DNA from 3 places in the Rhizobium sp. AG855 genome. Region 1 is predicted to be linked to each of the others. Evidence: predicted binding sites of a transcription regulator. Region 1 holds the regulator's gene; each other region holds the start of a gene.
What was found. The regulator PhoB, encoded in region 1, activates phosphate uptake and scavenging genes when phosphate is short. The targets are predictions, from matches to a motif close to TGTCATNNANCTGTCAT.

Region 1 (2,263 bases):
CTGATGCGCCGCATCTCCGAGATGGGCGGTCTTGCGGAGCAGATGGTCGCTGAAAGCGTACGTTCGTTGGTCAATTCCGACGCAGCACTCGCCCAGAAGGTCATCTCCGACGACGTCGTCATGGACGCGATGGAAAAGGAAATCGGCGAAAAGGCCGTTGTCACCATCGCCAAGCGCCAGCCGGTCGCATCGGATCTTCGTGAAATCATCGGTGCCCTTCGCATCGCCGCCGACCTTGAGCGCGTCGGCGATCTCGGCAAGAGCAATTCGAAGCGTGTCGTTGCCATCCAGGCAACGGGCGTGCCGCGCAAGCTCGCCCGTGGCCTCGAACATCTCTCCGACCTGGCACTCGCCCAGCTCAAGGAAGTGCTCGACGTCTACACGACTCGCTCTGCCGAGAAGGCGAAGTCGATCCGTGACCGCGACGAGGAGATCGATGCGATCTACACCTCGCTGTTCCGCGAACTGTTGACCTACATGATGGAAGATCCGCGCAACATCACCAGCTGCACGCATCTTCTGTTCTGCGCCAAGAACATCGAGCGCATCGGCGACCACGCAACGAACATCGCCGAGACGATCTATTACATGACCACCGGTGCGGTTCCCGAAGGCGAACGCCCGAAGGAAGACCTGACGTCTTCCGTCGGCGCGATCAACGAATGAGCCGTGGCCGCAGCGAGGTAATGGTTTGATGCAGCCGAAAATTGCCGTCGTCGAAGACGAGGAGGCGCTGAGCGTGCTCCTGCGTTACAATCTGGAGTCGGAAGGATACGAGGTCGAGACGATCTTGCGCGGCGACGAGGCCGAGATCCGTCTGCAGGAACGGGTGCCGGACCTGCTGATCCTCGACTGGATGCTCCCGGGCGTTTCCGGCATCGAGCTCTGCCGGCGCCTGCGCGTTCGTCCGGAGACCGAGCGCCTGCCGATCATCATGCTGACGGCGCGTGGCGAGGAAAGCGAGCGGGTACGCGGTCTGGCGACGGGTGCGGACGACTATGTCGTCAAGCCGTTCTCGACGCCGGAACTGATGGCCCGTGTCAAGGCGATGCTGCGACGGGCAAAGCCCGAAGTGCTGTCGAGCGTCCTGCGTTGCGGCGACATCGAGCTTGATCGCGAAACCCATCGCGTTCATCGCAAGAGCCGCGAAGTTCGCCTCGGCCCGACCGAGTTCCGCCTTCTCGAGTTCCTCATGACATCGCCCGGTCGCGTCTTCTCTCGCTCGCAGCTGCTGGATGGCGTCTGGGGCCACGATATCTATGTCGATGAACGCACCGTCGACGTGCATGTCGGGCGTCTGCGCAAGGCTCTGAACTTCTCCAACATGCAGGATGTCATCCGCACCGTTCGCGGCGCGGGCTACTCCATGGAAGCATGATTTGCCCGGAAGGATATGTGTTCGGAGGGCTCCCACCGGCTGAGACATCAGGGCTTTGCGAATAAAGTGCTGTTTGATCAGCGCGTTGCGAAACGTTCGCGGTAAAAAGAGGGCGTGATACTCAACCGCTTCTGGAAAACCCTGTGAAGCGTATCCAAGCTGCCGAAACCGGATCGTTCTGCAATTCGTGCAAGCGGCCAATCCGAGCTTTCCAGCAGTAGCTTCGCTCGATCGATCCGGATGGTTTCGACGAACTGCGCAGGCGTCGTTCCGGTCTGCTTGCGGAAGGCGCGCGAAAAGCTGCGTTCGCTCATTCCGCATCGCGCCGCGAGGGCCGGGCCCGAGAAGTCGCCAACCGGATTCCCGATGATATCGTGGAGGAGCGATCGCAAGCGAGGCGCCACGTCGCTTTGGATGGCAAGGCTGCTGCTGAACTGCGACTGCCCTCCTGGGCGCCGCATGAAAAGAACCATCTGACGGGCCACAGCCAGAGCAACTTTGTGGCCGAAATCGGCTTCGATCATCGACAGCGAAAGGTCGATGCCTGCGGTGATGCCTGCTGATGTGAAAACGGGCGGATCCGCGACGAAGATTGCATCTGGTTCGACGACAGCCTGTGGGCAGAGTTTTTCGAGCAGTGCGACCGAAGCCCAATGAGTGGTCGCCCTCTTGCCATTAAGATAGCCGCCGGCGGCCAATACAAAGGCTCCGGTACAGACGCTGGCCAGACGACGGGTTGCCGAGATCCGAGTGGACAGCCAAGGCAGCAGGTCCGAGTTGAAAATCAGATCGCGAAGCGCGTCTTCGCTGCCTCCGGGAACGATGATCGTGTCCAGGTCGGAGGGGAGATCCCGCAAGGCGATCGCTCCCCCCAGACTCAGGCCA
Region 2 (2,263 bases), 2.4 Mb from region 1:
TCGCCAGAGCCGCCAGAAGCCGGCGCGCGAGCCGTATTCGTAGATCGATTCCATGTTGAGATTGCGCTGGCCGGCCCAGGGCTGGGCGCCGACGATCTCTGACAAGAGGCATTCCGATGCCGGGTCGCCATCGAGAATGCAGCTTTCGCCGCCCTCCTCGTAGTTTACCACGAACTGCACCGCGATCCGCGCATCCCCCGGCCACTTCGGATCGGGAATGTCGCGGCCATAGCCGATCAGGTCGCGGGGATAGGGAGCAGTCGTCATCGGTTCACCTCTCGTGTTTTGACGCGAGGCTATTGGCGACGATGGCAGCTGTCGAGATGGAAAAAGCGGAATTTGCTGCAGCGCAAACCGGTCAGGCAATCTTGCGGCTGGAAACCCGCCCCAGCGGATGCAGCGAATGCACGGTAAACGGCGCGCCCCGCTCAGTTTCGACAAACAGCGCGAGATTGGCCACAACCACGGGCTCGGCGAGCACCGGATCGAAATGGGCCTTCAGACCCTGTTCGATGCGCGGGAAATCCCGTGCCAGAAGCGGGCCGGTCAGCGTCATGTGGAAACGGAACTCGTCCATCACGTAAGGATGGCCCCAGCGGTTGAGGTTGGAGAATTGCGGCGCCGACAGGCGCTCGGGATTGCGCCGCTCGATCTCGGCCTCGCTGAGCGGTGCCCGATAGCCATCGAAGGCCTGCACGACGGCCGCCGCCAGGTGGTCGATGGCGCTGCACGGCCGGTCGAGAATGAGCCCGTAGACTTCTCCGACCCGCCCGACGCTGAGGCCCGACAGCGTCACCGGCTCCAGACTACCGGCAAAATGCATCAGTTCGCGCAGCAGCATCGCCTCATTCGCCCCCTCGTTCAGCCGGAACGGCGCCTTGAAGGTGGCGTGGAAACCGAAACGCCGGGGAAGCGCCGTGTGGAAGGCGATTTCGTGCACGCCGATTCCCTTGAGGCCTGGATGATCCACCGCATGGCCGGAATAGACATTGCGTCCGAGCCAGCCGGCAGCGGCAAGCGTCAGCGGATCGCCGGGCGGCGGCGTGAAGCAGATGGCATAACGCATGTCGAGCACCCCGTGCTGGCTCGGTTCGGGCACTTTAGCAAGTGCCGTTGCAACCCAGTGGTTAGGTGATTTGCATGACAGTATGACGAAACGGGAGGCGTGAAATCTGACAGATGAAGCCTAAGCCGCTCACGACCGCGTGTCGTGCCAGCGTCTTGGTGCTGACCTCGGCCGATCAGCCGAGCGTGGCCGCGACGGCGAGGTGATGGGTGGTCGAAAAACTGGCCGGCAATCCGGCGTCCAGCCCCTGGATTGGCGCGAGCGCCGCGCGCGCCAGCACATGCGCCAGCCCGAAGCTGACCTTGAAACCGCCGGTAAGCGCGATCACCCGCTCGGCCTCGGGATGCGGCCCGACCATCGGATCGCGGTCGATTGCCTTGGGCCTCAGGCCCGCCCAGCGCTCGATCACATCGGCATCGCCGAGCGCGGGCGCAAGCTGCACCGCCCGCGCCACAAGATCATCCAGCTGCCGATCCGTCGAAAACGGCTCGTCGAACCGATCCTCGCTGGTGCTGCCGATCGCGACCTGCCCGCCCTCATGCGGCACGATATAGAGGCCATCGAGATAGAGCAGCGGCAGATCGGGCGCCACCGAAGGTGCCGAAAGAAGCGCCGCCTGCCCTTTCACCGCCTGGCCGAGTGGACGCGGGAGCGCCGGACCAAGGGCAGACAAAAGCGGAAACGAGGCATGTCCAGCAGCCACGATCAGATGGCCGAATCCGATGCTGCTGCCGTCGGACAGGGTGGCACGCGCACCCGTCGTATCAATGGCCTCAACCGCGACGCCTTCCCGAAACGTCACGCGCGGCGATTGCCGCAAGCGGGCAATGAGCATGGCGGTCAGTCCGCGCGGCGAAACGCGCGCCGCAAACGTGTCCGAGACCAGACCCGCCGCCATCACATCGGACGCCGGCCAGCCGTCACCATGCGGCGACCGGTCGATGACGTCCCAGCTGAAACGCACGCCCTGCTGGCTCCAGTTGGTTTCGGCTTCCGCCTGATGCCGTTCGGCAATCTTGCGCAGATGCGGTTTCGGCAGCGGGATCAGACGGCCGGACCGGCGATAGCCGGCGGAAAGTCCGGTCTCGCCCTCCAAAGCTGTTATCGCATGCTCCAGCGAAAGCAGCGCGTCGAATTGCAGCTGTTTCTTGTCGTTCCATTTGTCAGGCATATGCGGCATCAGCGCGCCGAGCAGTC
Region 3 (2,263 bases), on a different contig from region 1:
GGCGCGCAAGAGAAAGATTGCCTCGATCATGTCGCCCCGCGCCTGCTTGAGCGAGAGCGCTGCAAGCTTCACGTCATAAAGCGAGGCCTCGGCCATGACCCGGTCGACGGAGAGGCCGAGCTGGGCAACGATCTGGTCGATGGTGACCGAGGGCAGGTTGCGATCGCCGCGACGACGGTCGGCGAGCAGGCGATGGGCGTTGGCGATGGCCTTTTCGCCACCCTTGACGGCAACATACATGGCTCAGGCCTCCAGATGGCGGATCTTGGTGGTGCGCGGCAGGGCCAGAAATTGGCGACCGCAGGTCAAAACGACATCGACACCGCGCGGGAACTGGGCGCGGTTGTCGGTCCACTGACGCAGGAACGTGTCCGACAAACCCTTCGGCGCGATCGTCTCGGTCTCGCGAATGCCGGGGCCGCGCAGATCGAGGCGAGGGCCGCCCTCTAGGCTCTGCACTTCAAGGATCAATGTCGTCGACCGGTCGGGATAATCCTGGCTGCCGAGGGTGAAATGGGCAAGCGACGGCGGCTGGGCGCCCGCCTCGACAAAGGCGAATTTCGCTTCGGTCTTTTTCGGTGTCAGGGGCGCTCCGGTGTGGAAACCGATCCAGCCAGGCAGGGCGGACTTCGACAGCGTGGAGGTCAGCCAGACCGGCGTGTCATGATCGCACAACGTCAGGAGCAGGGCGCCGGCTGCGGCACCGAGCGGTGAGGGGGGCCCAACGCGCGGCAGCACGGAGCCGATTGTGCCCGGCCGCGCTATGGCGTCCATCACGGCACGAAACACCGTCTGGGCATCGAAGACGGCATCGGCAAAGCCGCCGACCAGGCTTTCAGTCGTCTGGGTCATCAGTCTTCTCCCCTGACCATGGTGAAAAAATCCACCTTCGTGGCGGCCGTTTCCTCGCGCGTCTGGCGAGCCTCGTCTTCGAGGCGGGCCGTGATCTCGGAGAAAAGCCCGGCCTCGAGTGTGGCGAGTGCGGACGCATCCTGTGCCAGCGCATCGATCAATGCTGCGAGTGTTGCGGCCTTGCGATCGGTGCCCAAGCGGTACCCGTGACCGACCCGGCCGTCGCTGAGGCGAATGCTGGCGCGGCTCATCGTCGCCTCGCCCAGATTGAAGGGCGCACCACCGCCACCGATCCGGCCACGGATCATCACGAGGCCCGTTTCAGGGCCGCGCAACAGGGCGTGATCGGGAACATCACCGAGGCCGGCGAGTGCCGTCTTGAGTTCCGGTCTTGTGGCGCGGGCGAGCAGATCGACGATCCGCTTGCGGGCCGGCATCTCGGCCATTTCAGTCTGAAGGGCTCTGTTCATCGCCAATCCTCATAATGTCTATTAATATAGACAACCATACAAGTTACTGTATGATTAGAGGTGCGGCGTGACAAGGGTGTGACAGGGGCAGGCAAAAAGCATGATTCAAAAACAGAAGGGAGTGTCGCTCTGGCGGCAGATTTCCGATCGTATCCGCGCCAACATCGCGGCCGGGCTTTACGACGCCACGGATATGCTGCCGGCGGAGACGGCGCTGGCGCAGGAATTCGGGGTCAACCGGCATACGGTGCGGGCAGCCCTTTCGGCGCTCGCGCAGGAGGGGATCGTCAAGGCATCGCAGGGGCGCGGCACGATGATCGAGCGGCGCGACAAGTTCGATTTCCCGATCGGCCGCAGGACGCGCTTCACCGAGGGCATCGGCGATCAGGCGCGGGATCTGAAGGGCGTGCTCTTGGCCTCACAGACTGAGGCCGCGTCGGTGGAGGTGCAGAAGCGTTTGGGGCTTACTGCGGGCGAGACCGTGCTGCGGCTCGACGGCGTCCGCCGCGCCGATGGTCGCGCCGTCTCCCGGTCGACCATGTGGTTTCCGGCCAACCGCTTTGCCGGGATCGATGAAGCCTTTGCTGAAAGCGGCTCGATCACGAAAGCACTCGCCCGCTTCGGCATTGATGACTATTTGCGTGATTTTACGGAAATCTCGGCCGTCCATGCCGAACCGGATGACGTGGCGAGCCTGGAGCTCACACCCGGCGCCATCGTGCTGGTCACCCGCGCCTTGAACACCGACACGGCGGGCCGACCGATCCAGTACGCGATCACCCGCTTTCCGGCCGACCGGGTGCAGTTCACCATCCGCAGCTGATCCCGAAAAAGCGGGCGAGGGAAGGACCCTCGCCGCTCAGCAGCCGCGACGGTTGAGCGCAACGGAATAGACGCTGGTCGAGGCGGTGATGAACAGCACGTGTTTGTGGCGTCCGCCG

Region 2: a site for PhoB is predicted at 1,141-1,157, ahead of DFO46_RS03800 (DUF1045 domain-containing protein). Genes of this name have one in related genera too.
Region 3: a site for PhoB is predicted at 1,390-1,406, ahead of phnF (phosphonate metabolism transcriptional regulator PhnF). Genes of this name have one in related genera too.

Annotation. Positions count from the first base shown of each region.
Region 1 is NZ_RAQG01000003.1:3,186,129-3,188,391, reverse strand. It holds gene phoU (phosphate signaling complex protein PhoU) at 1-666, shown strand, start outside; gene phoB (phosphate regulon transcriptional regulator PhoB) at 695-1,378, shown strand; gene DFO46_RS15670 (helix-turn-helix domain-containing protein) at 1,456-2,263, opposite strand, start outside.
Region 2 is NZ_RAQG01000003.1:784,233-786,495, reverse strand. It holds gene puuE (allantoinase PuuE) at 1-267, opposite strand, end outside; gene DFO46_RS03800 (DUF1045 domain-containing protein) at 359-1,066, opposite strand; gene DFO46_RS03795 (FAD-binding oxidoreductase) at 1,242-2,263, opposite strand, start outside.
Region 3 is NZ_RAQG01000005.1:294,286-296,548, forward strand. It holds gene DFO46_RS20600 (carbon-phosphorus lyase complex subunit PhnI) at 1-240, opposite strand, end outside; gene phnH (phosphonate C-P lyase system protein PhnH) at 244-852, opposite strand; gene phnG (phosphonate C-P lyase system protein PhnG) at 852-1,322, opposite strand; gene phnF (phosphonate metabolism transcriptional regulator PhnF) at 1,423-2,145, shown strand; gene DFO46_RS20620 (SMP-30/gluconolactonase/LRE family protein) at 2,182-2,263, opposite strand, start outside.